DNA from 3 places in the Streptomyces sp. NPDC056224 genome. Region 3 is predicted to be linked to each of the others. Evidence: riboswitches for the same ligand, from Rfam matches in the RefSeq annotation. Region 3 holds a riboswitch; each other region holds the start of a gene.
What was found. A riboswitch is a leader RNA that binds a small molecule or an ion and turns the genes downstream of it on or off. The one in region 3 is predicted to bind cyclic di-AMP.

Region 1 (9,434 bases), on a different contig from region 3:
AAGGCCCTGTCGGGTGGGTACGTGCCGGTCGGCGCGACCCTGGGCAAGGACTGGATCTTCAAGAAGGTCTACTCGTCCATGGACCGGGTGCTCGTGCACTCCGCGAGCTTCGGCTCCAACGCGCAGGCGATGGCGGCCGGGCTGGCGGTGCTGTCGGTCATGGAGGACGAGGAGGTCGTGGCCCGTGCCCGCGCCGTGGGGGACCTGCTGCGCGGGCGGCTCGCCGCCCTGGTGGGCGAGTACGAGCTGCTGCACGAGGTGCGGGGGCGCGGCTTGATGATCGGCATCGAGTTCGGCCGGCCGTCCTCGCTGGGGCTGCGCAGCCGGTGGACCATGCTGCAGGCGGCCCGCAAGGGGCTCTTCGCGCAGATGGTCGTCGTGCCGCTGCTGCAGAAGCACCGGATCCTCACCCAGGTGTCCGGGGACCACCTCGAAGTGATCAAGCTCATCCCGCCGCTGATCGTGGACGAGCGGGACGTCGACCGGTTCGTCGGCGCCTTCCGGGACGTCATGGACGAGGCGCACGGCGGCTCGGGGCTGATGTGGGACTTCGGCAGGACCCTGGTGAAGCAGGCCGTCGGCAACCGGTGACGGCCTGCGGCGGCGTCGTCAGTCGAGCAGCCGCTCCCGCAGCCGGCCGAGGGTCTCGGGCGTGAGTCCGAGGCCCTGCGCCAGGTAGCGGTCCACACCGCCCCAGTGCCCGTCGATGGTGTCGAAGGCCGCTTCCAGGTACTCGGCGCGGGCATCGAAGAGCGGGGCGAGCAGCTCCATCGCCTCGGGGGAGCGGGCCTCGGCCGACCCGCCGCTGCGGCGTACCCGGTAGCGACGGTGCGGAGCGTTCGACTCCAGGTAGTCCGCCACGATCGCCTCGCGCTCGACGCCCAGCGCGAGCAGGGTGACGGCGATCGACAGGCCCGCCCGGTCCTTGCCGGCCGCGCAGTGCAGGAGGGCGGGCACGCTGTCCTCGGCGAGGGCGTGCACCACCCGGCTGTGCTCGCCGGTGCGGTGCTTGATGATCCCGCGGTACGAGCTCTCCATCCGGGCCGCGGCCTTCCCGTCGCCCAGGATGGCGCGGAGCTGGTCGAGGTCGCCGTCGCGGACCATCTTCCAGAACTCCCGGCCGTCGGCCGGGTCCGAGAGCGGGATGTTGACGTTCCGGACGCCGGGCAGTTCGACGTCCGGCCCCTCCAGGGCGTGGTCGGCGTTGTTGCGGAAGTCGAAGACGGTGTGGAGGCCGAGCGAGGCGAGGAATTCTGCGTCGGTTTCGGTGGCATGCGCGAGATGTCCGCTTCGGAACAGTCGTCCCGCCTTGACCCTTCGCCCGCCGGAAGTCGGCAATCCCCCCACGTCGCGGAAATTGCGCACTCCGGACAGTTCCGGCTCCTGTATCTGCTGGGTCACGGGAACTCCTCCGCTTCGTGGTGGGTCATCTGTCCGAATTAAGCTACTTGGCGCCAACTTGCCATGAACGGCGGCGAGATCGGACGCGGCCCCGTGAGCCAGATCATACGGTGACCGTGCGTGCCTGATCGCGAAGGGTGAATGGCCCGGCCGGAGCGGTTGTTGGCGGTGGGGGCGGGACGCAGGGTGACCGGAATTCCGGCGGTCCCTCATCCCTGTTATTCCGTCAGGGAATTCACGGCTTGTTGTGTACGGCCTTATGGGATTACCTTCGCGATCCATCCGGGTGGACCGCCGAATCCTGCCGCCGCCCGGAAACCGCACCCAACTATTCACGCGCTCGGCAGGAGCGGGGGAACCAGGTAAGCCGCTGTTCCGGATCTTTCCGGGACGGCTCGGGGTTAAGCCGCCCATGTTCCGTTCACGGACGGCCGGACATCTCCAGTCCGAACCCGACAGCTCACCTCGCAGGCGACGGAGAGGAATTCGCCATGTCCGCAAAGGGCAAGCACCGCCGTCCCAAGTCCCGTTCCATCTCCCGCGGTCTCGCCGTCGCCGGCACCGGCGGTGCGGCGCTCGCGCTGCCCCTGATGGGTGCCGCCGGCGCCCAGGCGGCCCCCGCTCCGGCCGCCGCGCCTGCCGCGGCCCCCGCCGTGGCGCCGCAGCTTCCCCTCTCGCTCCAGGCGGCCCCGACCGCCGCCGTGGAGGCCGCGCCGACCGTCTACACGGTCGTGCCCGGCGACTACCTCTCCAAGATCGCCGCAGAGCGCCACCTCTCCGGGGGCTGGGAGCGGCTGTACGCCGACAACCGCGAGGCCGTCGGTACCAACCCCTCCCTCATCCACCCCGGCCTGAAGCTGACCCTGGGCGCGAAGGGCGCGGCGGCCGCACCCGACTCCGCCCCCGCCGCCCCGGCTCCCGCCCCGGCTCCCAAGGCCGCTGCGAAGCCGGCTCCGAAGTCGGCTCCCAAGCCCGCCGAGAAGGTCGCCGAGAAGGCCGCCCCGGTGCAGCGCGAAGCCGCCGCCGAGGCGCCGGCCGCGCAGCGGTCCGCCTCCGGCTTCGTGGCCCCGGTGAGCGGCGGGATATCCACCCAGTACAAGGTCGCCGGCAGCATGTGGTCCTCCGGCTACCACACCGGCGTCGACTTCATCGCCAGCTCCGGCACCACCGTCAAGGCCGTCGGCCCGGGCACCGTGGTCTCGTCCGGCTGGGCCGGCGCGTACGGCAACGAGGTCATCATCAAGCACACGGACGGCACCTACTCGCAGTACGGCCACCTCTCCGTGCTGTCCGTCTCGGCGGGTCAGAGCGTCACCGGCGGCCAGAGCATCGGTCTCTCCGGCTCCACCGGCAACTCGACCGGCCCGCACCTCCACTTCGAGATCCGCACGGGCCCGTCCTACGGCTCGGACATCGACCCGCTCGCCTACCTCCGCTCGAAGGGCGTGAGCATCTGACGGCACCCGCCGCCGGAACGCAGGCACGCGTGAGGCCGGGGCCCCGAGGGGGGTCCCGGCCTCACGTGTACCTATTCCTTATCCCCCGCGTGGTAAAGATCACGGTCCGTCAACCCCTGCTTACGTTGGCGTAGGTCGTGTACGGGAGTGAAGGATGTCGTCTCGTGGCAGCGACGACGACGACACTCAAGACCATCGGCTCGTACGCGGCGATCGGGGACAGCTTCACCGAGGGCGTGGGGGACCCGGGACCCGGGGATTCTTTTCTCGGCTGGGCGGACCGGCTCGCCGTGCTCCTGGCCGACCGGCGTGACGAGCACGACTTCCGGTACGCGAACCTGGCCGTGCGCGGCCGACTCCTCGACCAGATCGTGGCCGAACAGGTCCCGCGGGCCAAGGAGCTCGCGCCCGACCTGGTGACCTTCTGCGCGGGCGGCAACGACATCATCCGGCCCGGCAGCGACCCCGACGACGTGGCGGAGCGGTTCGAGGCCGCCGTCGCCGACCTTACCGGGGCCGTCGGCCACGTCATGATCACCACCGGCTTCGACACCCGGGGCGTGCCGGTCCTCAAGCACCTGCGCGGCAAGGTGGCGACGTACAGCGCGCACGTCCGCGCCATCGCCGACCGCTACGACTGCCCGGTGCTCGACCTCTGGTCGCTGAAATCCGTACAGGACCGGCGGGCCTGGGACGCCGACCGGCTGCACCTGTCACCCGAGGGGCACACGCGGGTCGCACTGCGCGCCGCCCAGGTGCTGGGGCTGGAAGTGCCCGCCGACCCCGACCAGCCGTGGCCGCCGGAGCGGCCGCGCGGCTCGGTGGACGTGACCCGGGACAACATCCAGTGGGCGCGCGAGCACCTGGCGCCGTGGATCGGCCGACGGCTGCGCGGGGAGTCCTCCGGGGACCACGTGGAGGCGAAGCGACCGGACCTGCTCCCGTTGTAGGGGGCGACCGGCGGTGCGGACGGGAGCCGCGAGCGGAATCCTCCGGGGCGCGTGTGCGTTGGGATGGTCGTAGTGCGACGACCGTCCTGACCCCATCCTCCCAGGAGGCGCTTTGACCGGCTCCCGTCCCTTGCGTCCACGGCTGCGTGCCCTGCGGCCCGAAGCCTTCGGCGCGGACCCGTCCGGCGCCCGGCTGGAGAGGATCCGCCGCTCGCCGAACTTCGCCGACGGCGTCTTCCAGAATCCGGTCGGGGCCCGGACCAGGCCCTCGGGGTCGATGGCGGAGTTCGCGAAGATCTACTTCCACAAGGAGGAGCGGCTCCGGCGCAATCCCGGCGCGCCGATCCCCGTGTACCCGACGACGCTCGCGGAGCTGGCGAAGCCGCCCGTGAGCGGTCTGCGGCTCACCTGGATGGGCCACTCCAGCGTGCTCGCCGAGATCGACGGCCGACGGGTGCTCTTCGACCCCGTGTGGGGCGAGCGGTGCTCCCCCTTCCCCTTCGCCGGCCCCAAGCGGCTGCACCCCGTGCCGGTGCCCCTGGCCTCGCTGGGGACGGCCGACGTGGTGGTGATCTCGCACGACCACTACGACCACCTCGACCTGCCGACGATCAAGGCGCTGGCCGGTACGGACACGGTCTTCGCCGTCCCGCTGGGCGTCGGCGCGCACCTGGAGCGCTGGGGCGTACCGGCCGACCGGCTGCGCGAGCTGGACTGGAACGAGAGCACCGAGGTCGCCGGGCTCTCGCTGACGGCGACCCCCGCCCGGCACTTCTGCGGACGCGGGCTGCGCAACCAGCAGAACACCCTGTGGGCCTCCTGGGTCGTCGCGGGCGACGAGCACCGCATCTACCACAGCGGGGACACCGGATACTTCCCCGGCTTCAAGGAGATCGGCGCCGAGCACGGGCCGTTCGACGCCACGATGATCCAGATCGGGGCCTACTCGGAGTACTGGCCCGACATCCACATGACCCCCGGGGAGGGCATGCGCGCCCACCTCGACCTCCAGGGCGGAGCCCCGCGCGGCACGATGATGCCGATCCACTGGGGCACCTTCAACCTGGCCCTCCACCCGTGGGACGAACCGGGCGAGGGCACCCTGGCCGCGGCCGAGGAGACCGGATCGGCCATCGCCCTGCCGATCCCGGGCCAGCCCTTCGAGCCCGGCTCCGCCGATGCCCCGGCGGAACCCTGGTGGCGGCCCTTCGTGGCGGGCGCCGCGGTCACCCCGGCCGCGACCCCGCATCCGGTCACGGCGGCGCGGCCGCACGCCGTGATCCGCGAGGAGCCCGAGGCCGTCGGGTCCTGACGTACCGGGGCCCCGCGGCCGGGCGGCCCCGCCCCTCGGCTGCGGGGCCGCTGGGAGCCGGGCGAGCCCGGAGCGGGCGTGCGCGAGGTGGGCGTGCCCGAGGTGGGCGTACCCGAGGTGGGCGTACGCCCGCGGCGGGCGCGACGCCCCGGCCGTCGGGGGCGGGGGCACGGGGGCGGGGGCACGGGGCGCGGGAGCGGGTAGGCAAGGCGGCCCGGGAGCCCGGCGGCACGGGGCCGTTGCCGGTCCTCGCGGGAGGCGCCCCGGCGGATTCGGGCGGCTGTGCGAGCGCTCCACCGGGAGCGGGAAGCACCCCCGTGAACTTCCCCAACTGACCGTCCGGGTCGGGATGGTGCGGTCTAGCGTGGGTATCCGGTGATCAACACCGGGCCCCGGGAACGCTGGGGGCCGGGCCCCACGTACCGAGGACGCCGATGTCCGGACTCCGCGCCGCCCGCCACGCCCCGTCGAGACACGCCGTCACCGGTCCGGCCCGGCAGATACGCCCCCAACTGGTCCGCGCCGCCGTGCTGCCGACGCTCGCCGCCGGGCTCAGCGGCGCCGCCGCGGTCATCTTCACCCTCCAACTCGGCGGGGGAGCAGGCGAACGGGACGCCCGGCTCTGGCCGGTGCTCACCGGCTGCGCCCTGCTCGTCCTGGGAGCCCTCGCCGCCGCCCTGCTCGGGGCCCAGCGGGCGGCCAAGGCCGTCCGGGACCGGTGCGAGGCACTGCGCCGCTCCAGTGCGCGCGGACGCCAGGAACTGCGGACGGCCGCCGACCGGCTGGAGCGGGGCGAGACCCCGCCCCGCCCCGTGCGCGGCGGACCGACCGGACCACCGCTCGGCACCGACCCGGCGGGCGTGGACGAGTTCTGGCTGCTCTCCCAGGAGCTGCGCGGCGCCCGCGAACAGGCCCACACGGCGCTCGTACGGCTGGCCGGCCCGGCCGCGCCGTCCGACAGCGAGCGCAAGGTCGAGGTCTTCGTCAACCTCGCGCGCCGGCTGCAGTCCCTCGTCCACCGCGAGATCTCGCTGCTGGACGGCCTGGAGGACACGGTCGAGGACCCGGACCTGCTCAAGGAACTCTTCCACGTCGACCACCTGGCCACCCGCATCCGCCGCCACGCCGAGAACCTCGCCGTGCTCGGCGGCGCCGCGTCCCGCCGTCAGTGGACCCGGCCCATCGACCTGAGCGAGGTGCTGCGCTCCTCCGTGGCGGAGGTCGAGCAGTACACCCGGGTCAAGGTCGTGCCCCCGGCGGGCGGCAGCGTACGCGGCCACGCCGTGGCGGACGTGGTACACCTGCTGGCCGAACTGGTCGAGAACGCCACGGTGTTCTCCGCACCCGACACCGATGTGGTGCTGCGCGCCGAACGGGTCACCGCCGGGATCGCGGTCGAGGTGGAGGACCGCGGGCTGGGCATGCCGGCCGAGGAACAGCACCGGATGAACGCCCTGCTCGGCGACCCCGACCAGTTCAGCGTCCGACACCTTCTCGCCGACGGGCGGATCGGCCTGTTCGTGGTCTCCGCGCTGGCCCGCCGGCACGGGATCGCCGTCGAGCTCAAGTCCAACATCTACGGCGGCGTGCTCGCCGTGCTGGTGCTGCCTCAGGAGCTGCTGGGCGCGGAGGCGCCGAGCGCCGCCGACGCGGCGGGTGGCTCCCGGGCCACCTCGTGGGGGACCGGGGAGTCGGCGGCGGTGCCGCCGCTGGAGCCGGTGCGGGTGACCCCGCCGCGCGCGGACCCGGAGCCCCTGCCGGGGCGAGGGGCGCCAACCGGGGCCGGGGCCGGGGCCTGGTGCGCCGGGGCCGCCGGCCCTGCCCCGGCCGTGAACGGGCCCGCGCCCGTTCCGCGGGCCGCCCCCGACCCCGCTCGCGGGCCGCGCCCGCAGACCGCCCCGGGACCCGGCACCGCGCCCGGGGCCCCGCGGGAGCCTGCGGCCGGGATCCGGTCCGGGGCAGCGCACGCGCACGCGCCCGCGCGGGAAGCTGGGATCGGGGTGCAGTCCGGTGCCCCGCACGCGCCTGGGGCCGGGATCAGCTCCGGGATCGTGTCCGAGCCGGGGGCCGGGAGCCGGATTCGGCCTGGTGATGTGCCTGAGTGGGAGTCCGGGCCCGGTACGCGGTTCGGGCAGTCCGGTCCTGGGCCCGCAGCCCGGCCCAAGCACGCCTCGACGACGCCCGTGGGCGTGCCGAAGGCCGGGAGCGAGTCGCGGCCGGGGGGTGGGCCCGGGCGGGGGGCCGGTCGCCGGTCGGAGTCGGAATCCTCGGTCGGGGTGCAGCCCGGTGGCGGGACCGCGCCCGGGCCTGGGGCCGGGATCAGCTCCGGGATCGTGTCCGAGCCGGGGGCCGGGAGCGGGATTCGGCCTGGTGATGTGCCTGAGTGGGAGTCCGGGCCCGGTACGCGGTTCAGGCAGTCCGGTCCTGGGCCCGCAGCCCGGCCCGCGCAGGCGCCGACGACGCCCGTGGACGGGCCGGAGGCCGGGAGTGGATCGCGGCCGGGGAGTGAGCCCGGGCGGGGGGCCGGGATCTTGTCCGAGGCGGGGGACGGGGCCGGGATGCGGTTCGGGGGCGCGCCCGCGCGTGCGTCCTCGGCCGCGCCGTTGCCCGTGCGCCGGGCCGGGGGCGGAGCCACGGAAGCCGTGGCCATGCCGCTGCCCGCGCCCCGGGCCGGGGACGGAGCCTCGGCTCCGGCGGTGGGCGCGCCCCGGTCCGGTCCCGCCGGGCCGTGGGGCGAGCCCGGGACCACGGAGGCGGAGCGGCCGCCGCTGCCCAGGCGGCGGGCCCAGGAACACCTCGCGCCCCAGCTGCGCGAGGCGCCCGCCCCGCGGCGGTCCGCCCGCACCGGTCAGCCCGTGCACGACCCCGGCCTGATGGCCGCCTTCCAACGGGGCTTCGGCCTCGCCCAGTCGGAGAAGCAGGTATGACCCCGACCCCTCACCTCAGCAAGGAGCGCACCCCCATGGGCGGCGAAGTGGCGACGAAGACCGGCAACCGGCTCCCGGACCTCGACTGGCTGCTCAGCGGCCTGGTGCAGCGCGTGCCGTACACGCGCAGCGCCGTACTCCTCACCGCCGACGGCCTCGTCACCTGCGTGCACGGCCTCGACGCGGACAGCGCCGACCACCTGGCGGCGCTGGCGTCCGGGCTGTACTCGCTCGGGCGCAGCGCCGGATCCCGCTTCGCGGACGGCTCGGAGGTCCGCCAGGTCGTCGTCGAACTCGACACCGCGCTCGTCTTCGTGTCGGCCGCCGGCGCCGGCACCTGCCTGGCCGTCCTCGCCGACCGCGAGGCCGACGCCGGAGTGCTCGGCTACGAGATGGCGATGCTGGTCAAGAGCGTGCGTCCGTACCTGGCGGCCCCACCGCGTCGGCCCGTCGCCGACCCGGAGCGATGAGGGGCCGCGCGAGGGGGGTGCCGAAGGCCACGCGTGACACACCCTGGCTCGACGACTCGGCGGGCCGGGTGATGCGCCCGTACACCGCCAGCGGCGGGCGGACCCGGCCGGGAGTCGCACTCGACCTGCTCTCGCTCGTGACCGCGACGGGGGTGCGGCCGCGCATCCCCCTGGGGGCGGAGCACGCCCTCGCCCTGCGGCTGTGCGCGGGGACCGCGGCGGTCACCGTCGCAGAGGTGGCCGGACAACTGCGGCTGCCCGCGGTGGTGGTGAAGGTGCTGCTGTCCGATCTGATGGAACACGGGGCCGTCGTGGCGCAGGCCCCGCGGTTCCCGGGCGGCCGCTCGTTCGCCGCCGATGACCAGTCCCTGCTCCGGGCGGTGCTCGATGGTCTCCACAAACGGCTGTGACGCGGCCGTCCCCGACTCCGTGCCCGCGACGCTGAAGATCCTGGTCGCGGGCGGGTTCGGGGCGGGGAAGACCACCTTCGTGAGCGCGGTGAGCGAGATCGAGCCGCTGAGCACGGAGGAGTTGGTGAGCGACCTCAGCCGGACCGCCGACCGGCTGGACGGGGTCGAGGCCAAGGCCACGACCACCGTCGCGCTGGACTTCGGCCGGATCACGCTCGAACAGGGCCATGTCCTCTACCTCTTCGGCACGCCCGGGCAGCACCGCTTCTGGTTCCTGTGGGAGGAGCTGTGCGCGGGCGCGCTCGGGGCGGTGGTGCTCGCCGACACCCGCCGCCTCGCGGACTGCTTCCCCGCCGTGGACTTCTTCGAGCGGCGCGGGATCGGCTTCATCGTCGCCGTCAACGAGTTCGACGGCGGTCACCGCTACGGGCCCGCCGAGGTGCGCGAAGCGGTGGGGCTCGGGCCCGAGGTGCCCGTCGTACGGTGCGACGCACGCCTGAACAGTTC
Region 2 (9,434 bases), on a different contig from region 3:
CCAGGTCGTCGGCCAGCGCGTGCCCGCTCACCCACGGAATGGCGGTGACCACCACCGCGTCGCAGTCGCCGGAGGCCAGCGCCGAGACGAGCGCCGCGCGGAAGTCCTCGGGCGAGGCCGCCGTCGTCAGGTCGAGCGGCGGCAGCGGGCGCAGCCCCTGGGCCAGGCAGGCGTCGTACGTGAGGACCCCGAGGGACTCGGAGTTGCCGAGGATCGCGATCCGGGGCCCGGCGGGCAGCGGCTGCGCGGCCAGCAGGAGGCCGACGTCCACCAGCTCCGTCACCGTGTCGACCCGGATCACGCCCGCCTGCCGCAGCAGGTCGGAGACGGTGGCGTCGGGCAGCCGGGTGCCCGGGACCACGTGCCCGGCCGGGGTGTGGCGGCCGCCCCTGGCGACGACGACCGGCTTCTCGGCGGCGGTCCGGCGGGCGAGGCGGGTGAACTTCCGCGGGTTGCCCAGGGTTTCCAGGTACAGCAGGGCGACGTCGGTCGCCTCGTCGTCGTACCAGTACTGGAGGATGTCGTTGCCGGAGACGTCGGCCCGGTTCCCCGCGGAGACGAAGGAGGACAGGCCCTCGCCGCGCCGGAGCAGGGCGGAGAGCAGCGCGATCCCGATCGCCCCGGACTGCGTGAACAGGCCGATCCGGCCCCGCATCGGGAGGGGCGCGGGGGTCAGCGAGGCGTTGAGCTCCACCTCGGGCGCGGTGTTGATCACCCCGTAGGCGTTCGGACCGATCAGCCGCAGCCCGTACGAGCGTACCTGGCGCACCAGTTCGCGCTGGCGGGCGAGCCCGGCCGGGCCGCTCTCCCCGTAGCCGTCGGACAGCACCACGAGCCCCTGCACCCCGTGTTCGCCACAGGCCGCCACCACCTCGGGGACCCGGTCCGCCGGAACCGCGATCACGGCGAGGTCGACGGGGGCTCCGATGGCGTCGATCGTGCGGTAGGCCCGCACGCCGTCGAGCAGGTCGAGCGTGACCTGCTCGTTGACGGCGTAGAGATGGCCGTGGAAGCCGCTGTCGCGCAGGTTGCGCAGCGCGGCGGCGCCCACGCCCGCGCCGGAGCGGCTGACCCCGATCACCGCGACCGAGCCGGGGGCGAGCAGCCGCTGCACCGAGCGGGCCTCGGCGCGCTGTTCGCGGGCGCGCTGCACGGCGAGGGACTCGGCGGTCGGTTCGAGGTCGAGGGTGAGGTGGACGGAGCCGTCCTCGAAGCTGCGCTTCTGCTGGTAGCCGGCGTCCGTGAACACTTTGATCATCTTGGTGTTGGCGGGCAGCACCTCGGCGGCGAACCGGCGGATGCCGCGCTCGCGGGCCACCGCGCCGATGTGTTCGAGCAGGGCGGAGGCCACTCCGCGGCCCTGGTGGGCGTCCTGGACGAGGAAGGCGACCTCGGCCTCGTCGGCGGGTGCGGTGGCGGGCCGGCCGTCGGCGTCGATGCGGTCGTAGCGGACGGTGCCGATGAACTCCCCGCCGATGGTCGCCGCGAGGCCGACCCGGTCCACGTAGTCGTGGTGCGTGAACCGGTGCACGTCGCGGTCGGAGAGCCGGGGATAGGGAGCGAAGAAGCGGTAGTACTTCGACTCGTCGGAGACCTGCTCGTAGAAGCTGACCAGCCGGCCGGCGTCCGCGGTGGTGATGGGCCTGATCCGGGCGGTGCCGCCGTCGCGCAGGACGACGTCCGCTTCCCAGTGGGCCGGGTACGAGGGGTCCGACTCGGTGGTCATGGGCCTACCTTACGGCCGGGAACGGCCCGGCAGCGCTCGCGCGGCGTATAGGCAGGCTGGGGCAAAGCGGTGCAAGCTGGGGAAGGTCGAGCGGCGGGAAATCCGGGCCGAAGGTCGGTCGGACCATTCCGGGCGTCGTGAGAGACTGGTCTAGACAACCGTAAGAACCTGAAGGGCATCACCATGGCAGAGCGCCGCGTCAACGTCGGCTGGGCCGAGGGCCTGCACGCTCGTCCCGCCTCGATCTTCGTCCGTGCGACGACCGCTTCCGGCGTCCCGGTGACCATCGCCAAGGCCGGCGGCGACCCCGTCAACGCCGCTTCCATGCTGGCGGTCCTGGGCCTGGGCGCCCAGGGCGGCGAGGAGATCGTCCTCGCCTCCGAGGCCGACGGTGCGGAGGCCGCGCTGGACCGCCTCGCGAAGCTGGTCGCCGAGGGCCTCGAGGAGCTCCCCGAGACCGTCTGACCCTTCGGGTTCGACCCGCGCAGTACACCCGCCGGAGCCGCGGTCCCCCACCAGGGGCCGCGGCTCCGGTGGTTCCGGGGTCACCCGCGGCTCACGGAAGACACGGCCGCGCGCGAACACGGCGGCGCGGGGCGCGGGAGGGCACGGCGGCGCGGGGCGCGGGAGGGCACGGCGGTGCGGGGCGCGGGAGGGCACGGCGGTGCGGGGCGCGGGAGGGCACCGCGCATTCGGCGGCCCGGGGATACGGAAGCCCGGAAAGCGTCGAAATTCGGCACCACCGGAAATGCGCATCCGCGGGAATTCGACTCCCCGGCAATTCTGCGCGCGGCACGCGCACGCGACCGGAAATCGCGGAAGCGGAGCCCGGATACACCCCTTTATATACGGGCCCTGTTAATGCCGGCCGCTCGCCATGTTTACGGCAGGTTGCGAAGTGCTCACCGCCGGCCGGAGCCGCGGCCGGTGCGCGGCCGTCGCCCTCTCGGTGTGGATCGCCGTCAGCGTCCGGGCCCGCTCCGCGTCCCCCCGCGCCACCGCGTCGACGATCGCACCGTGTTCCGCCCACGACTCGACCGGCCGGGCCGGCGCCTCCACCACGTACATCCACGACACCTTGTGCCGCATCTGCGTGAGCAGGGCGATCAGCCCGGGGCTCCCGGAGGCCTGGGCCAGCGTCTCGTGGAACCAGGCGCCCAGGGACCGCAGGTCCTCGCCCTGGCCCCGCCTGGCCCGCTCCTGACCGAGCCTCACCAGCCCGCGCAGCACCTTGAGGTGGGCCTCGGTACGCCGCCGGGCCGCCCTGGCGGCCGCCAGGGGCTCCAGCAGCATCCGAAGCTCCAGGAGGTCGGCGGCCTCCTGTTCGGTCGGCTCGGCCACGCAGGCGCCCGCGTGGCGCCGCGTGGTCACGAACCCCTCGGACTCCAGGGTCCGCAGCGCCTCGCGGACCGGGACGCGCGAGACTCCGTACCGGCGGGCCAGCACTTCCTCGGTCAGTCTGCCGCCCGGTTCGAAGACCCCGGAGACGATGTCGTCGCGGATTGCCGTGCATACCGCCTGCGCAGGAATACGCAAGACCGAACCTCCGCCTATTTCCGACTGCCACACCCATGGGACACGCACGTGCGTGCTGCGACTCTATTGCAACACACGATAATTTCCGAGAGCGCTCGGAAATGCGAAACGTTTACCCGGCGGAGAGCGCCGAAGGCCCCGGCTCGGTGAGCCGGGGCCTTCGGTGAAGCGGTGCGGTGCGGGTCAGAGGCTGACGTCGTGCGAGCGCAGGTACGCGATCGGGTCGATGTCCGAACCGTAGGAGGCGCCGGTGCGGGCCTCGAAGTGCAGGTGCGGGCCACTGGAGTTGCCCGTGGAGCCGGACAGGCCGATCTGCTGGCCGGCGGTGACCTGCTGGCCGACGGAGACGGCCAGCGAGTTCATGTGCCCGTACTGGGTGTACGTACCGTCGTTGTGCTTGATGACGACGTTGTTGCCGTACGCGCCGCCCCAGCCGGCCTCGACCACGACGCCGGCGCCCACCGCGTGGACGGAGGTGCCGGAGGCGGCGTGGAAGTCGATGCCGGTGTGGCTGCCGGAGGACCACATGCCGCCGCCGGCCTTGTACTGCGTGCTGACGTACGAGCCGTCGATCGGCGCGACGAAGGTGTTGAGGCGCTTGCGCTCCTCCTCGCGGGCCGCACGCTCGGCGGCTTCGCGCTCGGCCTTCGCCTTGGCCTCGGCGAGGCGCTTGGCCTCGGCGGCCCGCTGCTTGGCGTCGGCCTCGGCCTGCGCCTGGGCGGCGGCGTGCTCGGCGGCACGGTGCTGGGACGCGGCCTGGTCCTGGATGTCACCCTGGAGGTCCTCGGCGACGACCACGGCGCCGAGCGCGTTGTCCTGGGTGGAGTGGTGGTCGCCGTTGTCCGCGGCGAAGGCCGGAGCGGCGAGGGAGCCGACGACACCAGTGGTGGCGAGGGCGGCGATGCCGGCGTAGCCGGCGGTCTTGCGGCTCAGACGGCTGGAACCACGGTGCTTACCGGAGCCGGCGGGACGACTGCCAAACGCCATGAAGGGGCTGATCCTTTCCTTCCTTCTCGCCTACCGGGTTAGCTGACGGGTTCGGAGCAGGAAGGTCTCCTACGGGCCTCCTCTTGCGAGGGGGTCCGATTCACCCCAGGGACACATGTGGGTCCCCGGCTCCCCAGGCTCGCGCCTGACGGGGACTCGGCGATCACTGCCCGGTGCCGCGGACGCGGCGGGTACAACTGACGGGCAGCACGGGTGACGCTAGGCGGATCATCAGTCAATCGCCAAACAGACACGCCTTTTTGTTGCGTACGCCACACCACATAAAAGCAACCTCACCACCAATCGGACAAAAAGGGCTCCGGCGGACAAGCCCGCCGAAGCCCCTTCCGAATCGACCAGTTGGCCGACCGCTGCCGTCAGTTGGTGACGACGCTCACCTCGCCGATCCCGAGGGCGCGCACCGGCGCCTCGATCTGCGCCGCGTCGCCGACCAGGACGGTGACCAGCCGGTCCGCCGGGAAGGCCTTCACGACCGCCGAAGTCGCCTCCACCGTCCCGGTTTCGGCCAGCTGCGCGTACAACTGCGCCTGGTAGTCGTCCGGCAGCTCCTGCTCGACCTGGTCCGCGAGGGTTCCGGCGACCGAGGCCGCAGTCTCGAACTTCAGCGGGGCCACACCCACCAAGTTCTGCACCGCCACGTCCCGTTCGGCATCGGTCAGGCCGCCCTCCGCGAGGGTGCGCAGCACCTTCCAGAGGTCTTCCAGCGCCGGGCCGGTGTTCGGTGTGTCCACCGAGCCGCTGATGGCGAGCATCGAGGCGCCCTTGCCGTCGGCGGTCGAGCGCAGCACCTGGCCGAAGGCGCGCACGCCGTAGGTGTACCCCTTCTCCTCGCGCAGCACCTTGTCGAGGCGTGAGGTCAGGGTGCCGCCCAGGCAGTACGTGCCGAGCACCTGGGCCGCCCAGACCCGGTCGTGCCGGTCCGGCCCGATCCGGCCGATCAGCAGCTGCGTCTGGACCGCGCCGGGCCGGTCCACGATGACCACGCGACCGGTGTCGTCGGCGGTCACCGGCGGCACCGGCAGGGGCTCGGCGGCGTTGCCCGTCCAGGCGCCCAGGGTGTCCGCGAGCACGGCGTCCAGGTCGATGCCGGTCAGGTCGCCGACGACCACCGCGGTGGCCGTGGCGGGGCGTACGTGGGCCTCGTAGAAGGCGCGTACGGCCGAGGAGTCGATCCGCGCGACCGTCTCCTCGGTGCCCTGGCGGGGGCGGGACATCCGCAGGGAGGCCGGGAACAGCTCCTTGGAGAGCTGTTTGGCGGCGCGGCGCTGCGGGTTGGCCAGCTCGTGCGGGATCTCGTCGAGCCGGTTGCGCACCAGGCGGTCGACCTCGGCGTCGGCGAAGGCCGGCGCGCGCAGGGCCTCGGCGAGCAGGCCGAGGGCCTTGGGCAGCCGAGAGGCCGGAACCTCCAGGGAGACCCGCAGGCCCGGGTGGTCGGCGTGCGCGTCGAGGGTGGCGCCGCAGCGCTCCAGCTCGGCCGCGAACTCCTCGGCGGAGTGCTTGTCGGTGCCCTCGGACAGCGCGCGGGCCATGATGGTGGCCACGCCGTCCAGGCCCTCGGGCTCGGCGTCCAGCGGGGCGGCGAGGTTGACCTCGACCGCGATCACCTGCTGGCCCGGGCGGTGGCAGCGCAGCAGGGTCAGGCCGTTGGCCAGATCCGAGCGGTCGGGGGCGGGGAAGGCCCACGGCTGCGGTTCCCCGGCCTGCGGGCGCGGGTGGAAGGTCATCGTGACGGCTGCGGTGTCGCTCACTGCTCCGCCCCCTCGTTCTCGTTCGCGTCGTTCTCGTCGGACTCGTCGGCGGCGTCGGCGTCGGCGGTGATCGGCTCGTAGACCAGCACCGCGCGGTTGTCCGGGCGCAGCCGGGCCGCGGCCACGGCCTGCACCTCCTCGGCGGTGACGGCGAGGACGCGCTGGACGGCGGTCAGGGCCAGCTGCGGGTCTCCGAAGAGCACCGCGAAGCGGCACAGTTCGTCGGCGCGGCCCGCGACCGTGCTCAGCCGGTCGAGCCACTCCCGCTCCAGCTGCGCCTGGGCGCGCTCCATCTCCTCGGCCGTCGGGCCCTCGGCGGCGAACCGCGCGAGCTCCTCGTCCACGGCCGCCTCGATGTCGGGCACGTCGACCCCGCCGGACGTCTTGACGTCCAGCCAGCCCAGGGAGGGCGCGCCGGCCAGGCGCAGCATGCCGAAGCCTGCCGCGACGGCCGTCTGGTCGCGGCGTACCAGACGGTTGTGGAGCCGTGAGGACTCGCCGCCGCCCAGGACGGTCAGCGCCACGTCGGCGGCGTCGCACTCGCGGGTGCCGTCGTGCGGGAGCCGGTAGGCGGCCATCAGCGCACGCGCCGGGACCTCCTCGACGATCTCCTCGCGCAGCTCCCGGCCGATGACGTCGGGCAGGGAGCCGTCACGGGGCGGCTGCTTGCCGTCGTGCGCGGGGATGGTGCCGAAGTACTTCTCGATCCAGGCGAGCGTGCGCTCCGGGTCGATGTCGCCGACGACCGACAGCACCGCGTTGTTCGGCGCGTAGTACGTGCGGAAGAAGGCGCGCGCGTCCTCCAGGGAGGCGGCGTCCAGATCGGCCATGGAGCCGATCGGCGTGTGGTGGTACGGGTGGCCCTCGGGGTACGCGAGGGCGGTCAGCTTCTCGAAGGCCGTGCCGTACGGGACGTTGTCGTACCGCTGGCGGCGCTCGTTCTTGACGACGTCGCGCTGGTTCTCCATGGACTCGTCGTCCAGGGCGGCCAGGAGCGAGCCCATGCGGTCCGCCTCCAGCCACAGCGCGAGCTCCAGCTGGTGGGTCGGCATCGTCTCGAAGTAGTTGGTGCGCTCGAAGCTGGTGGTGCCGTTCAGGGAGCCTCCGGCGCCCTGGACCAGCTCGAAGTGACCGTTGCCCGGTACGCTCGCCGAACCCTGGAACATCAGGTGCTCGAAGAGGTGAGCCAGGCCGGTTCGTCCCTTGACTTCGTGGCGCGAGCCGACGTCGTACCAGAGGCATACCGCGGCGACCGGGGTCAGGTGGTCCTCGGAAAGCACCACGCGCAAGCCGTTGGCCAGCCGGTGTTCGGTCGCTGTCAGGCCGCCGGAGCCGGCCTGGGCTGTGGCCGTGTGACCCATGGGCATGTGGTCCCTTCGATCGCGATGCAGAGATTTCTGTCAGACCTGCCACTGTATGCAAGCGCGTCGACCGCCGGATAAGTTCCCGGGTCACACCCTGGGTCGGAGTCGGCGTTGTCGGTGCCTCGGGCCACAATGGTCCGCGTCAGACCCCCAGCACACTCATTCTTGGTTAAGGAGCCGCGCAGCGATGGCCCGCCGCAGCACGAAGACCCCGCCGCCGGAGGATTTCGAGGAGAGGATCCTCGACATCGACGTCGTCGACGAAATGCAGGGCTCCTTCCTCGAGTACGCGTACTCGGTGATCTACTCCCGTGCCCTGCCCGACGCCCGGGACGGCATGAAGCCGGTGCACCGCCGCATCGTGTACCAGATGAACGAGATGGGTCTGCGCCCCGACCGCGGGTACGTGAAGTGCGCCCGAGTCGTCGGCGAGGTGATGGGCAAGCTCCACCCGCACGGTGACGCGTCGATCTACGACGCCCTGGTGCGCATGGCCCAGCCCTTCTCGATGCGGCTGCCCCTGGTCGACGGCCACGGCAACTTCGGTTCGCTCGGCAACGACGACCCGCCGGCCGCGATGCGTTACACCGAGTGCAAGATGGCCGACGCCACGTCGCTGATGACGGAGTCGATCGACGAGGACACCGTCGACTTCACCGCCAACTACGACGGCCAGGAGCGGGAGCCGGTCGCGCTGCCCGCCGCGTATCCCAACCTGCTGGTCAACGGCGCGTCCGGGATCGCGGTCGGCATGGCCACCAACATGCCCCCGCACAACCTCGGCGAGGTCATCGCGGCCGCCCGCCACCTGATCCGCTACCCGCACGCGGACCTGGAGGCGCTGATGCGCTTCGTGCCGGGTCCCGACCTGCCCACGGGCGGCCGGATCGTCGGGCTCTCGGGGATCAAGGACGCCTACGCGAACGGCCGCGGCACCTTCAAGATCCGCGCGACGGTGGCGGTGGAGAACGTGACGGCGCGCCGCAAGGGCCTCGTCGTCACGGAACTGCCCTTCACGGTCGGCCCCGAGAAGGTCATCGCGAAGATCAAGGACCTGGTCGGTTCGAAGAAGCTCCAGGGCATCGCGGACGTCAAGGACCTCACCGACCGCTCCCACGGCCTGCGCCTGGTCATCGAGATCAAGAACGGCTTCCACCCCGAGGCCGTCCTGGAACAGCTGTACAAGCTGACGCCGATGGAGGAGTCCTTCGGCATCAACAACGTGGCCCTGGTGGACGGGCAGCCGCTGACGCTCGGCCTCAAGGAGCTGCTGGAGGTCTATCTGGACCACCGCTTCGAGGTCGTCCGCAGGCGCAGCGAGTTCCGCCGCACCAAGCGCCGCGACCGCCTGCACCTGGTCGAGGGCCTGCTGGTGGCGCTCATCGACATCGACGAGGTCATCCGGCTCATCCGGGACAGCGACAACTCCGCGCAGGCCAAGGCCCGGCTGATGGAGCGGTTCTCGCTGAGCGAGATCCAGACCCAGTACATCCTGGACACCCCGCTGCGCCGGCTCACGAAGTTCGACCGGATCGAGCTGGAGTCCGAGCGCGACCGGCTGACCGGCGAGATCGACGAGCTGACCGGGATCCTGGAGTCCGACACCGAGCTGCGCAAGCTGGTCTCCGCGGAACTGGCGGCGGTCGCGAAGAAGTTCGGCACCGAGCGGCGCACGGTGCTGCTGGAGTCGGCGGGCACGGCGATCGCGGCGGTTCCGCTGGAGGTCGCGGACGATCCCTGCCGCGTGCTGCTGTCCTCGACGGGCCTGCTGGCGCGCACCGTGACCGGTGAGCCGCTGGCGGAGGCGGACGGCAAGCGCGCCAAGCACGACCTCATCGTCTCGCAGGTCCTGGCGACGGCGCGGGCCGAGGTGGGCGTGGTGACCTCCGCGGGGCGCCTGTTGCGGCTGTCCGTGATCGACCTGCCGCAGCTGCCGGACACGGCGGCGGCACCGGCCCTGGCGGGCGGAGCGCCGATCACGGAGTTCCTGACCGGGCTGGAGGCGGACGAGAAGGTGATCTGCCTGACCTCGCTGGACGAGTCCTCGCAGGG
Region 3 (9,434 bases):
GATCGCCGCGCGCTCGGCGTGGGTCGAGGTCAGCATCCGGCGGGTGACCTCGCGGACCTGGTCGTAGGAGATCCGGGAGTGGTGGATGGCAGCCGAGTCGTACTCCGGCAGCCCGAGGGCGATCGCGGCGACCGTGGTCACCGAGCCGGCCAGGCCCACCAGGGTGCGGGCCTCGGCCAGCGGGACCGTCTCGGCCGCCAGGTCCAGCGCCGCCTCGATGTCGGCCCGTACGGCGGCGATCTGCGCCTCGGTCGGCGGGTCGGTGACCGAGCCGTCCGCCACCAGGTGGCGCTCGGTCATCCGGACGCAGCCCACGTCCACGGAACGGGCCGCCCGGACGTGCTCCTCGCCGACCACGAACTCCGTCGAGCCGCCGCCGATGTCCACGACGAGGAAGGGCCGCTCCAGGTGCTCGTGCGCCGTGAGCTCCTTGGTGGCGCCGGTGAAGGAGAACTCCGCCTCCTGGTCGCCGGAGATCACCTCGGGCTCGACGCCCAGGATGTCCAGGACGCCCCGGACGAACTCGTCCCGGTTCTCGGCGTCCCGGGAGGCCGAGGTCGCCACGAAGCGCACCCGCTCGGCGCCCAGCTCCTTGATGACCGCCGCGTACTCGCGGCAGGCGGCGAAGGTGCGCTCCAGCGCGTCCGGTGCGAGGCGGCCGGTCTTGTCCACACCCTGGCCGAGGCGGACGATGATCATCCGCCGGTCCAGCTCGACCAGTTCGCCCGTCGCGGGGTCGTAGTCCGCGACGAGCAGCCGGATGGAGTTCGTACCGCAGTCGATGCCGGCGACCCGGGTCATGCCTGGTCCTTCTTGTCCCCGCACGGCGTGACGCAGGGGCCCTTGGCCCACCACTCCGGCAGCATCGCCAGGGCCTCGTCGCCGAACGGGTTCACGCCCGGGCCCGCGGCCAGGGAGTGGCCGACCAGCACGTGCAGGCACTTGACCCGGTCCGGCATCCCGCCGGCGCTCGGGAAGCCCTCGAGCACATCGATGGCGTCGCGGCGCCGGATGTAGTCCTCGTGCGCGGCCTGGTAGGCGGCGGCGAGCTCGGGGTCCTCGGCGAGCCGGGCCTGCATCTCCTTCATCACGCCGTTGGCCTCCAGCGTGCCGATCGCGGAGGCCGCGCGCGGGCACGTCAGGTAGTACAGCGTCGGGAAGGGGGTGCCGTCGGGGAGCCGCGGCGCGGTCTCCACCACGTCCGGCTGGCCGCAGGGGCAGCGGTGCGCGATGGCGCGCAGCCCGCGCGGCGGGCGGCCGAGCTGCTGCTCGAACGCCTCGATGTCCGCGTCGGTCGGCTCGGTCCGGTCGGTCTGGGGCGGGGGCGTCTGCATGCCTGGAGGAAGTCTCTTCGTTCGCGGTTCTATGACGGGTGGACTGGTTCAGTCGCCGGGGCGGTCGGCCTTGTCGACGCCGTCCCAGACGTTGGAGTACCAGGGGCGGTCGGAGCCGGCCTTGCCGGTCCGGTGCCGCTCGGCGCCCTGCGCCCCGGGGTCGGTCATGATGTAGCCGATCTCCCCGGGTCGCAGGAAGTGCAGGTGCTTGCGCGCCTGCTGCTCCGCGTAGGCGTTGTCCTGCCAGCGGGCCTTCTCGTCGCGGAGCCGTTCCAGGCGGTCCCGCGCGGCGGCGGCGGCCCGCTGCTGCTCCGCGATCTCCGAGCGCTGGGAGACGTACTGGCGCATCGGATACGCGAGGGCGACGACCAGCGTACAGAGGACGAGCACGAGGAGGGCCGCGCGGCCCGTGAGCCGGCTGCGGCGGACCTGGCGGCGCGACTGCGAGCGGTAGACGTGGGCGGCGGTCCGCTCGCCGAGCTGCTTGAGCCTGGTCGCGGTCGAGAAGGTGGAGAACCGATCACGGTTCCCGGCCATTGGTCCCGCCTCCCCTGTGTACGCACTACGCAATACGTCCCCGCACACGGTACGGGACCGAGTGCGGGGACGTACGGAGGCAAGGGCGTGATTAGCCCTTGAAGCGCGGGAAGGCGCTGCGGCCCGCGTACACCGCGGCGTCGTCGAGGATCTCCTCGATGCGCAGCAGCTGGTTGTACTTGGCGACGCGGTCCGAGCGGGCCGGGGCGCCGGTCTTGATCTGGCCGCAGTTCACGGCGACGGCGAGGTCGGCGATGGTGACGTCCTCGGTCTCACCGGAGCGGTGCGACATCATGCACTTGAAGCCGTTGCGCTGGGCCATCTCGACGGCGTCCAGGGTCTCGGTCAGCGAACCGATCTGGTTCACCTTCACGAGCAGGGCGTTCGCGGAGCCCTCCTCGATACCGCGGGCCAGGCGCTCCGGGTTGGTGACGAAGAGGTCGTCGCCGACGATCTGGACCTTGGCGCCGAGGCGGTCGGTGATGGTCTTCCAGCCGGCCCAGTCGTCCTCGAACAGCGGGTCCTCGATGGAGACCAGCGGGTACGCCTCGACGAGCTCGGCGTAGTAGTCGGTCATCTCGGCGGCCGAGCGGGACTGGCCCTCGAACTCGTACTTGCCGTCCTTGAAGAACTCGGACGCGGCGACGTCGAGCGCGAGCGCGATGTCCTTGCCCGGGGTGTAGCCGGCCTGCTTGATGGCCTCGATGATGAGGTCGAGCGCGGCGCGGTTGGACTCCAGGTTCGGGGCGAAGCCGCCCTCGTCGCCCAGGCCGGTGGAGAGGCCCTTGGTGTGCAGGACCTTCTTGAGGGTGTGGTAGACCTCGGCACCCCAGCGCAGCGCCTCGGAGAAGGACTCCGCGCCGATCGGGGCGATCATGAACTCCTGGATGTCCACGTTGGAGTCGGCGTGCGACCCACCGTTGAGGATGTTCATCATCGGAACGGGCAGCAGGTGCGCGTTCGGACCGCCGAGGTAGCGGAAGAGCGGAAGGTCCGAGGCCTCCGACGCGGCGTGCGCGACGGCGAGGGACACGCCGAGGATGGCGTTGGCGCCGAGCGAGCCCTTGTTGTCGGTGGCGTCCAGGTCGAACATGGCCTGGTCGATCAGACGCTGCTCGGTGGCGTCGTAGCCGACGAGCTCCGGGCCGATCTGCTCGATGACGGCGAGGACGGCCTTCTCGACACCCTTGCCCATGTAACGGTTGGGGTCACCGTCACGGAGCTCGATGGCCTCGAATGCACCGGTGGAGGCGCCGGACGGAACAGCAGCACGGCCGGTGCTGCCATCGTCGAGGCCCACCTCGACCTCGACCGTGGGGTTGCCTCGGGAGTCCAGGATTTCCCGGGCTACGACGACGTCGATGGACGGCACGAGCATCTCCTTCTGGGATGTGACGCTGGGTGTGCGGTGGCGTCAGGCCGTGGGATGGCCTTGCCGACTAGAGCCTAACCGGATCCGAGCACTCACCCTGCCGACCGCTCGGTCCCTGGGACGAAAAAGGGCCCGAATACCCCTCTTCCGGGACATACGCCCCCGGATGACGGAGGGTCTGCCGCCGCACACACCACCGCCCGGCGCGTGGGGGGAGACGCGCCGGGCGGTGGGGGTGGTGCGTGGTGCCGCGACCGCTGCGGCTATTGCCGCAGCGTTCAGCTGAGCTTCAGCTTCTGACCCGGGAAGATCAGGTCGGCGTCCGAGACGATGTCCTTGTTCAGCTCGAAGAGCTTCTCCCAGCCGCCCTTGACGCCGTTGGCCTCGGCGATGGTGCCCAGGGTGTCGCCGGACTTGACCTCGTACGAGCCGTTGCCGGTCTTCGGGGCCGGGGCCTCGGAGCGCTCGGAGCGGGTCGTCGGGGCCGGGGCCTCGGAGCGCTTCGTCTCCTTCTTCGGCTCGGTCTTCTTCGGCTGGGTCTTCTTGGTCTCGGTCTTCTTCTCCGTCTGCTTCGGAGTCTCGGCCGCACCGCCGCCGGTGTAGGAGGAGTTCGACAGACCCACGCCGCACGACGGCCAGGCGCCCTTGCCCTGGCCCTTGAGGACCTTCTCCGCGATGGCTATCTGCTGCGACTTCGAGGCCTGGTTGGCCTGCGCGGCGTACGACTTGCCGCCGTACGCGGCCCAGGTCGACGACGAGAACTGCAGGCCGCCGTAGTAGCCGTTGCCCGTGTTGATGGCCCAGTTGCCGCCGGACTCGCACTGCGCGACGCGGTCCCACTCGGAGGACGTGGCGGCGCTCGCGGAGCCGGCGGCCATCAGGGGGGCGGCGACGGCCACACCGGCGACACCGGCGAGCGTGACGATGCGGGCGGTCCGCTCGATGGCGGTACCGCGGCGGTGCTTGCCCTTGCCGGAAAGCAGCATGGAGTTTCTCCTCACCGACGCCTACGAGGTGAGCTGTCGGGTTCGGGCGAGTGAGTTGCCCGGCCGTGCGACCTAGCGCACGTCTTAACCCCTAGCCGGTGGCGTGACCGTCTCTCAACGGCCGCTCCCGGCGCCTACCTTGGTTCCCCCGCTCCTGCCTTCGGCGCTTGCGCGACGACTGTTCCCCCCGTCCGCCGGCAGGATTCGGCGATGCGGTCGAAGGAGCTCGCGGTGGCGAGCGATTCAGAAGGTAGACACGTCCCTCCCCGATGTTCAACGACCGCCATCGGGGAGAAACGGCCCCTACTTGCGCTCCCCGTAAGGAGATTTGCGCAGGTGAGGGCGGGGTTTGCGGAAGCCCCGGGACAAGACACGCCAGTTGACCGGAAGAGACACATGTCTCACTTGCAGAAAACCGACAATCAACTCTTTCCGGGTGGCCGAAGTGCCCTTATTGAGCGGTTAGATCCAGGTTCTGGCCCGGCTTGATCAGATCGGCGTTCCCGCCGATGACCTGCTCATTGGCCGCGTAGAGCCCCTTCCAGCCGCCCTTGACCCCCTTGGCATCCGCGATGGTGGCCAGGCTGTCGCCCGCCTGAACGGTGTACGAGGGGTCCGACGCGGCATCAGATGTGACCGGCGCCTCGGCCGCGGGGGCTCCGCGGTGCTTGCCGCCGCCCTCGGCCAGCGTGACGGGCGGCGCGGTGGGGTCGGTGGAGGCGCCCGGGGCACCGGGGGTCGCCGGAGCCGTCGGGTCCGGCGTGGTGCCCGGAGTCGTGGGCGCCGTCGGGTCGGCCGGGGTCACCGGGGGCTGGCCGGGGGTGCCGGGGGGCGTGGTGGGCGCGCTCGGGTCCACGGGGGCGGTCGGCGTGCCCGGGTCGGCCGGGGTCGGCGTCACCTCGTCCGGCGAGGGCATGACGGGCAGCCCGAGGGAGGGCGCGAGCGGGCCGTCGGGGACGACGAACGGCGGGGTGGCGGACGGGCTCGGGGCGGGCGTCGGGGCGCCGAAGTCCGTGGAGGGCTTTCCGTTCCCCGTGGAGGGCACGGCGCTGTCCGGGCGGGAGGGCGCCGGGCCGGTCTTGACCGGACCGCCGGGCAGGCCGGGGTCGACGGCAGCGGCGGGGCTCTGCCCGTCCAGTCCGGCCGACGCCGCGCACAGCGGCCAGGCCTGCGGACCCTGGGAGGCCAGTACGCGCTCGGCCACGGCGATCTGCTGGGACCGGCTCGCGAGGTCGGCGCGCTCGGCGAAGTCGGAGCCGCCGGCGCTCTGCCACTCGTCCTGGGTGAACTGGAGGCCGCCGTACTGGCCGCTGCCGTAGTTGGCGCTCCAGCTGCCTCCGCTCTCGCATTCGGCGACCTTGTCCCACGTGGAAGTGTCGGCCGCGGAGGCGTTGGTGGCGGCAAGAAGCGGCAGGGCCAGCGCGGAGCCTGTGACTCCTGCGGTGACGACTATCGCGGGCACCTGACGGGGGCGTCTGTGACGGCCGTTCCCGGAACGCATGAGGCTGCACCTTTCGCATAACGGCTGGGTAACGGCAGAACCTAGCGGCCCTCGAACGATTGTCACAACTCGGGTCGTCGGCTGACTCCCGGTCAGCGGGCCTTCAGATGTTTCGGGGTGTGAAGCGCACGGGAAGGGTGCGCAGGCCACGCATGATCAGACCACCCCGCCAGCGAAGGTCAGTTGGCGGAACCGCGAGTTCCAGATCCGGCAGACGCGTGAGCAAAGTCGCAAGCGCCGTCTGTCCTTCAAGTCGCGCGAGCGGAGCACCCAGGCAGTAGTGGATGCCGTGCCCGTACCCGAGGTGCTGGTTGTCGGTGCGCGAGAGGTCGAGGGTGTCCGGCTCGGCGAACCGCGCGGGGTCGCGGTCGGCGGCCGCCAGGACGACCAGGACCGGGTCCCCGGCCGCGACCGGCTGCCCGCCGAGGGTCAGCGGCTCGGTGGCGAACCGCCAGGTGGCCAGCTCCACCGGGCCGTCGTAGCGCAGGAGTTCCTCGACCGCGGTCTCCAGCAGGCCGCTCTCGCCCGCGGCGAGGGAGCGCTGGAGCCGCTCGCGCTCGCCGGGGTTCATGAAGAGGGAGTGGACGCCGTTGCCGATGAGGTTCACGGTGGTCTCGAAACCGGCGAAAAGCAGGATGAAAGCCATGGCGGTGGCCTCGGCTTCCGTGAGGTGGTCGCCGTGGTCGCTCGCCCGGATCAGGTCCGAGATCAGGTCATTGCCCAGATCGTCCCTTTTGCGGTGGATGAGTTCACCGAGGTAGGTCCGCATCTGCTTCACCGAGCGGGCGACCCCGCCGCGCGGACCACCGCCGTGCCGGATCATCATCCCGGCCCAGTCGCGGAAGTCGTCCTGGTCCTCGCGCGGTACGCCGAGCATCTCGCAGATGGCGTAGATGGGGAGCGGGAAGGCGAACTCGTGGATGAGATCGGCCTCCCCCCTGTCCGCGCCCCCCGCCTTTTCGACGATCTTGTCGATGAGGTGGTCGGTGAGCTCCTGCACGCGCGGGGTGAACTCGGCGACCCGGCGCGGGGTGAAGGCCTTCGACACCAGCCGCCGCAGCCGGGTGTGGTCCGGCGGGTCGATGTTGAGCAGGTGCGTCATCAGCTCCGCCTTGCGCTCCCCCGGGATCCCGGTCTTGCCCTTGGCGTGCGCGGGCTCCGCGTGGTGGGCCGGATTCTTGCTGAGCCGCTGGTCGGCGAGGGCCTGGCGGGCGTCCGCGTACCGGGTGACCAGCCAGGCCTCGACCCCGCTGGGGAGCTTGGTGCGGTGCACCGGCTCGTGCTCGCGCAACCATGCGTAGGCCGGGTAGGGATCGGTCGCGAACTCCCAGTCGAACAGGGTCGGTCCCCGGCCGGAAGGGGGGGTCGAAGGGCTGTCGGCGGGGGCTGCGGGAGTCTGCTCATGCACCTGCTGACCGTATCCCGGCATCCGGCCGCGATCCCATATGGGTGGTTCGTCGCGGCTGTCCGTAGATCCGCCATCACTTGACCTCGCCTTCCCCGACATTCCTACTTTCGGTTTTGTGGATGTGAGGATCTTGAAAAGCAGCTTCGCGGTAGTGGAGAGACGGGCCGAGCACGCGGTCAAGTTCTTCTACTCCCACCTGTTCTGGCACAACCCCGGCATCCGTGAGCTCTTCCCGTCCTCCTTCGAGGAGTTGGAGCGACAGCGGGACCGGCTCTTCGCCGCGCTCACCCACGTGATCGCCCGTCTGGAGAAGGGGACCCTCGTCCCCTATCTCCACGAGCTGGGCCGCGACCACCGCAAGTTCCAGGCCCGCCCCGAGCACTACGCGGCCGTGGGGACAAGCCTGCTCGCCGCCCTCGCGGCGACCTCCGGATCGGCGTGGACGCCGATGGTGGAGAAGGCCTGGAGCGAGGCGTACCAGGTGATCGCCGACGCGATGACGGCCGGCGCCGCCGCGAGCGAAGACCCGCCCTGGTGGGACGCCGAAGTCGTGCGCCACCTCCGGTACGGCCAGGACATCGGCGTGCTGACCCTGGAACCGCACGCACCCTTCCCCTATGTACCCGGCCAGTACACGAGCGTGAGCTGCGAGCGGGTCCCGCGGACCTGGCGCACGTACTCCATCGGCAACGCACCGCGCGCCGACGGCACCCTGGACCTGCACGTCAGCCGGATCGAGCGGGGCCGGGTCAGCACCGCCCTGGTCCGCGACGTCCGGCCGGGCGACAGCCTGCGGCTCGCCGCCGCCGGCGGGAAGCTGACCTTCCGCCGTGCGGACCGCCCGGCCTGCTTCATCGCCGCGGGGACCGGCTGGGCTCCGGTCCGGGCCATGCTGGAGGATCTCGGGAAGCACCCTCCTGATCAGGACGTGCGGCTCTTCGTGGTCGGGCGGGACCCGGCCCACCTCTACGACCGCCCGCTGATCGACGAGTGGGCCGCCGCCCGCGACTGGCTCGGCGTCACCTACATCACGCCCGCCCCGGGGCGGCACCGCAACCAGGCCACCGACCGGCTGGCCACCGCGCTCGGCAACCGGGCCCTGTGGCCGGACCAGGACGTCTACCTCAGCGGGCCGCCGCCGTTCGTCGAGGAGACCGCGTACCTCCTGGAGGAGCTCGGCGCCCGCCCCGGCCGGATCTTCCACGACGCGGTCCCCGCCGCCGGAAGGGGCCACGGCCCGGACGGCCGCCCGCTGGGCTTCGGGGAATGGTTCCTGAACCGCCCGTCACCGCACTGGCACAACCCCGCGGGCCGCGCGCCCCGGGACGACTGAGACGTCCTGCCGCTGCTGAGGGCTACTCGCCGACGCCCTCGGCCGCACGGATCGCGTCCCGGTAGGCGCGGGCCGCCGCGCGCAGCGCGGTCTCGGGGTCGATCCCCTCCGCCTCGGCGCGCGCCGCCAGCGCCAGCAGCTCGTACCCGATGCCCTCGCCGCGGGGCAGTTCCACGGCCACGCCGCCCGCACGGACCCGGCCCGCGAGCTTGGCCGCGAGCGCGAGGCCGGGCTGGCCCACCGGAATCCCGTCCGTGACGGACTCCCGCCGCTTCTCGGCCGCCTTGGTGCGCTGCCAGTGGGCGCTGACGTCCTCCGGAGTCTCGGCCTGCGCGTCGCCGAAGACGTGCGGGTGGCGGTGGATCAGCTTCTCCACCAGGGCCCCGGCCACGTCGTCGATGGAGAACGCCTCGTCGCGGTCGCCTGCGTCCCCGGTTCCCTCCTCCGCGATCCGGGCGTGGAAGACCACCTGGAGCAGGACGTCGCCGAGCTCCTCCCGCAGTTCCTCCCGGTCGCCGTCCTCGATGGCCTCGACCAGCTCGTACGCCTCCTCGATCGCGTACTTGGCCAGCCCCCGGTGGGTCTGCCGCGAGGTCCACGGGCACTCGCGCCGCACCCGGTCCATCACCTGGACCAGGTCGAGCAGACGGGCCCCCGGCAGGTCGTAGGAGCCGGGCAGCAGTTCCAGGTCGGGCATGGCGACCCGGCCCGAGCCGGCCAGGCGCGCCAGCCCGTCGGTGAGCCGCTGGTCGCCCTCGCCGCCCGGGAGCACCACGACGGTGCGGCCGCCGGCGCAGGCCTCGACCAGCGCGTGCGCCTCCGGGCTCTCGTGGACCACCTCGACGCCCGCCTCCCGCAGGTACGGGAGCTGCGGGTGGCCGGGGTCGGCGCAGACCACCCGGTCCGCGGCGTGCAGGGCCTGCCACGCGGGCCAGGACAGCACGCCGGGGGCGACCCGGTGGC

Region 1: linked by a shared signal. The riboswitch ahead of ACFCZ1_RS23920 (peptidoglycan DD-metalloendopeptidase family protein) and the one ahead of ACFCZ1_RS37145 (transglycosylase family protein) in region 3 are both predicted to bind cyclic di-AMP.
Region 2: linked by a shared signal. The riboswitch ahead of ACFCZ1_RS15945 (M23 family metallopeptidase) and the one ahead of ACFCZ1_RS37145 (transglycosylase family protein) in region 3 are both predicted to bind cyclic di-AMP.

What each region holds. Positions count from the first base shown of each region.
Region 1 is NZ_JBHJTK010000022.1:59,800-69,233, reverse strand. It holds gene ACFCZ1_RS23930 (aspartate aminotransferase family protein) at 1-591, shown strand, start outside; gene ACFCZ1_RS23925 (tyrosine-protein phosphatase) at 610-1,401, opposite strand; cyclic di-AMP (ydaO/yuaA leader) riboswitch at 1,686-1,888, shown strand; gene ACFCZ1_RS23920 (peptidoglycan DD-metalloendopeptidase family protein) at 1,893-2,858, shown strand; gene ACFCZ1_RS23915 (SGNH/GDSL hydrolase family protein) at 3,023-3,808, shown strand; gene ACFCZ1_RS23910 (MBL fold metallo-hydrolase) at 3,921-5,120, shown strand; gene ACFCZ1_RS23905 (ATP-binding protein) at 5,555-8,047, shown strand; gene ACFCZ1_RS23900 (roadblock/LC7 domain-containing protein) at 8,083-8,517, shown strand; gene ACFCZ1_RS23895 (DUF742 domain-containing protein) at 8,514-8,927, shown strand; gene ACFCZ1_RS23890 (ATP/GTP-binding protein) at 8,905-9,434, shown strand, end outside.
Region 2 is NZ_JBHJTK010000010.1:166,025-175,458, forward strand. It holds gene ACFCZ1_RS15930 (GNAT family N-acetyltransferase) at 1-1,726, opposite strand, end outside; gene ACFCZ1_RS15935 (HPr family phosphocarrier protein) at 1,910-2,191, shown strand; gene ACFCZ1_RS15940 (GntR family transcriptional regulator) at 2,585-3,262, opposite strand; gene ACFCZ1_RS15945 (M23 family metallopeptidase) at 3,446-4,249, opposite strand; cyclic di-AMP (ydaO/yuaA leader) riboswitch at 4,262-4,421, opposite strand; gene ACFCZ1_RS15950 (M16 family metallopeptidase) at 4,627-5,994, opposite strand; gene ACFCZ1_RS15955 (M16 family metallopeptidase) at 6,015-7,379, opposite strand; gene ACFCZ1_RS15960 (DNA topoisomerase (ATP-hydrolyzing) subunit A) at 7,570-9,434, shown strand, end outside.
Region 3 is NZ_JBHJTK010000073.1:259-9,692, forward strand. It holds gene ACFCZ1_RS37125 (exopolyphosphatase) at 1-801, opposite strand, end outside; gene ACFCZ1_RS37130 (DUF501 domain-containing protein) at 798-1,334, opposite strand; gene ACFCZ1_RS37135 (septum formation initiator family protein) at 1,383-1,871, opposite strand; gene eno (phosphopyruvate hydratase) at 1,963-3,249, opposite strand; gene ACFCZ1_RS37145 (transglycosylase family protein) at 3,522-4,229, opposite strand; cyclic di-AMP (ydaO/yuaA leader) riboswitch at 4,233-4,405, opposite strand; gene ACFCZ1_RS37150 (transglycosylase family protein) at 4,681-5,730, opposite strand; gene ACFCZ1_RS37155 (cytochrome P450) at 5,834-7,138, opposite strand; gene ACFCZ1_RS37160 (globin domain-containing protein) at 7,290-8,471, shown strand; gene ACFCZ1_RS37165 (nucleoside triphosphate pyrophosphohydrolase) at 8,494-9,434, opposite strand, start outside.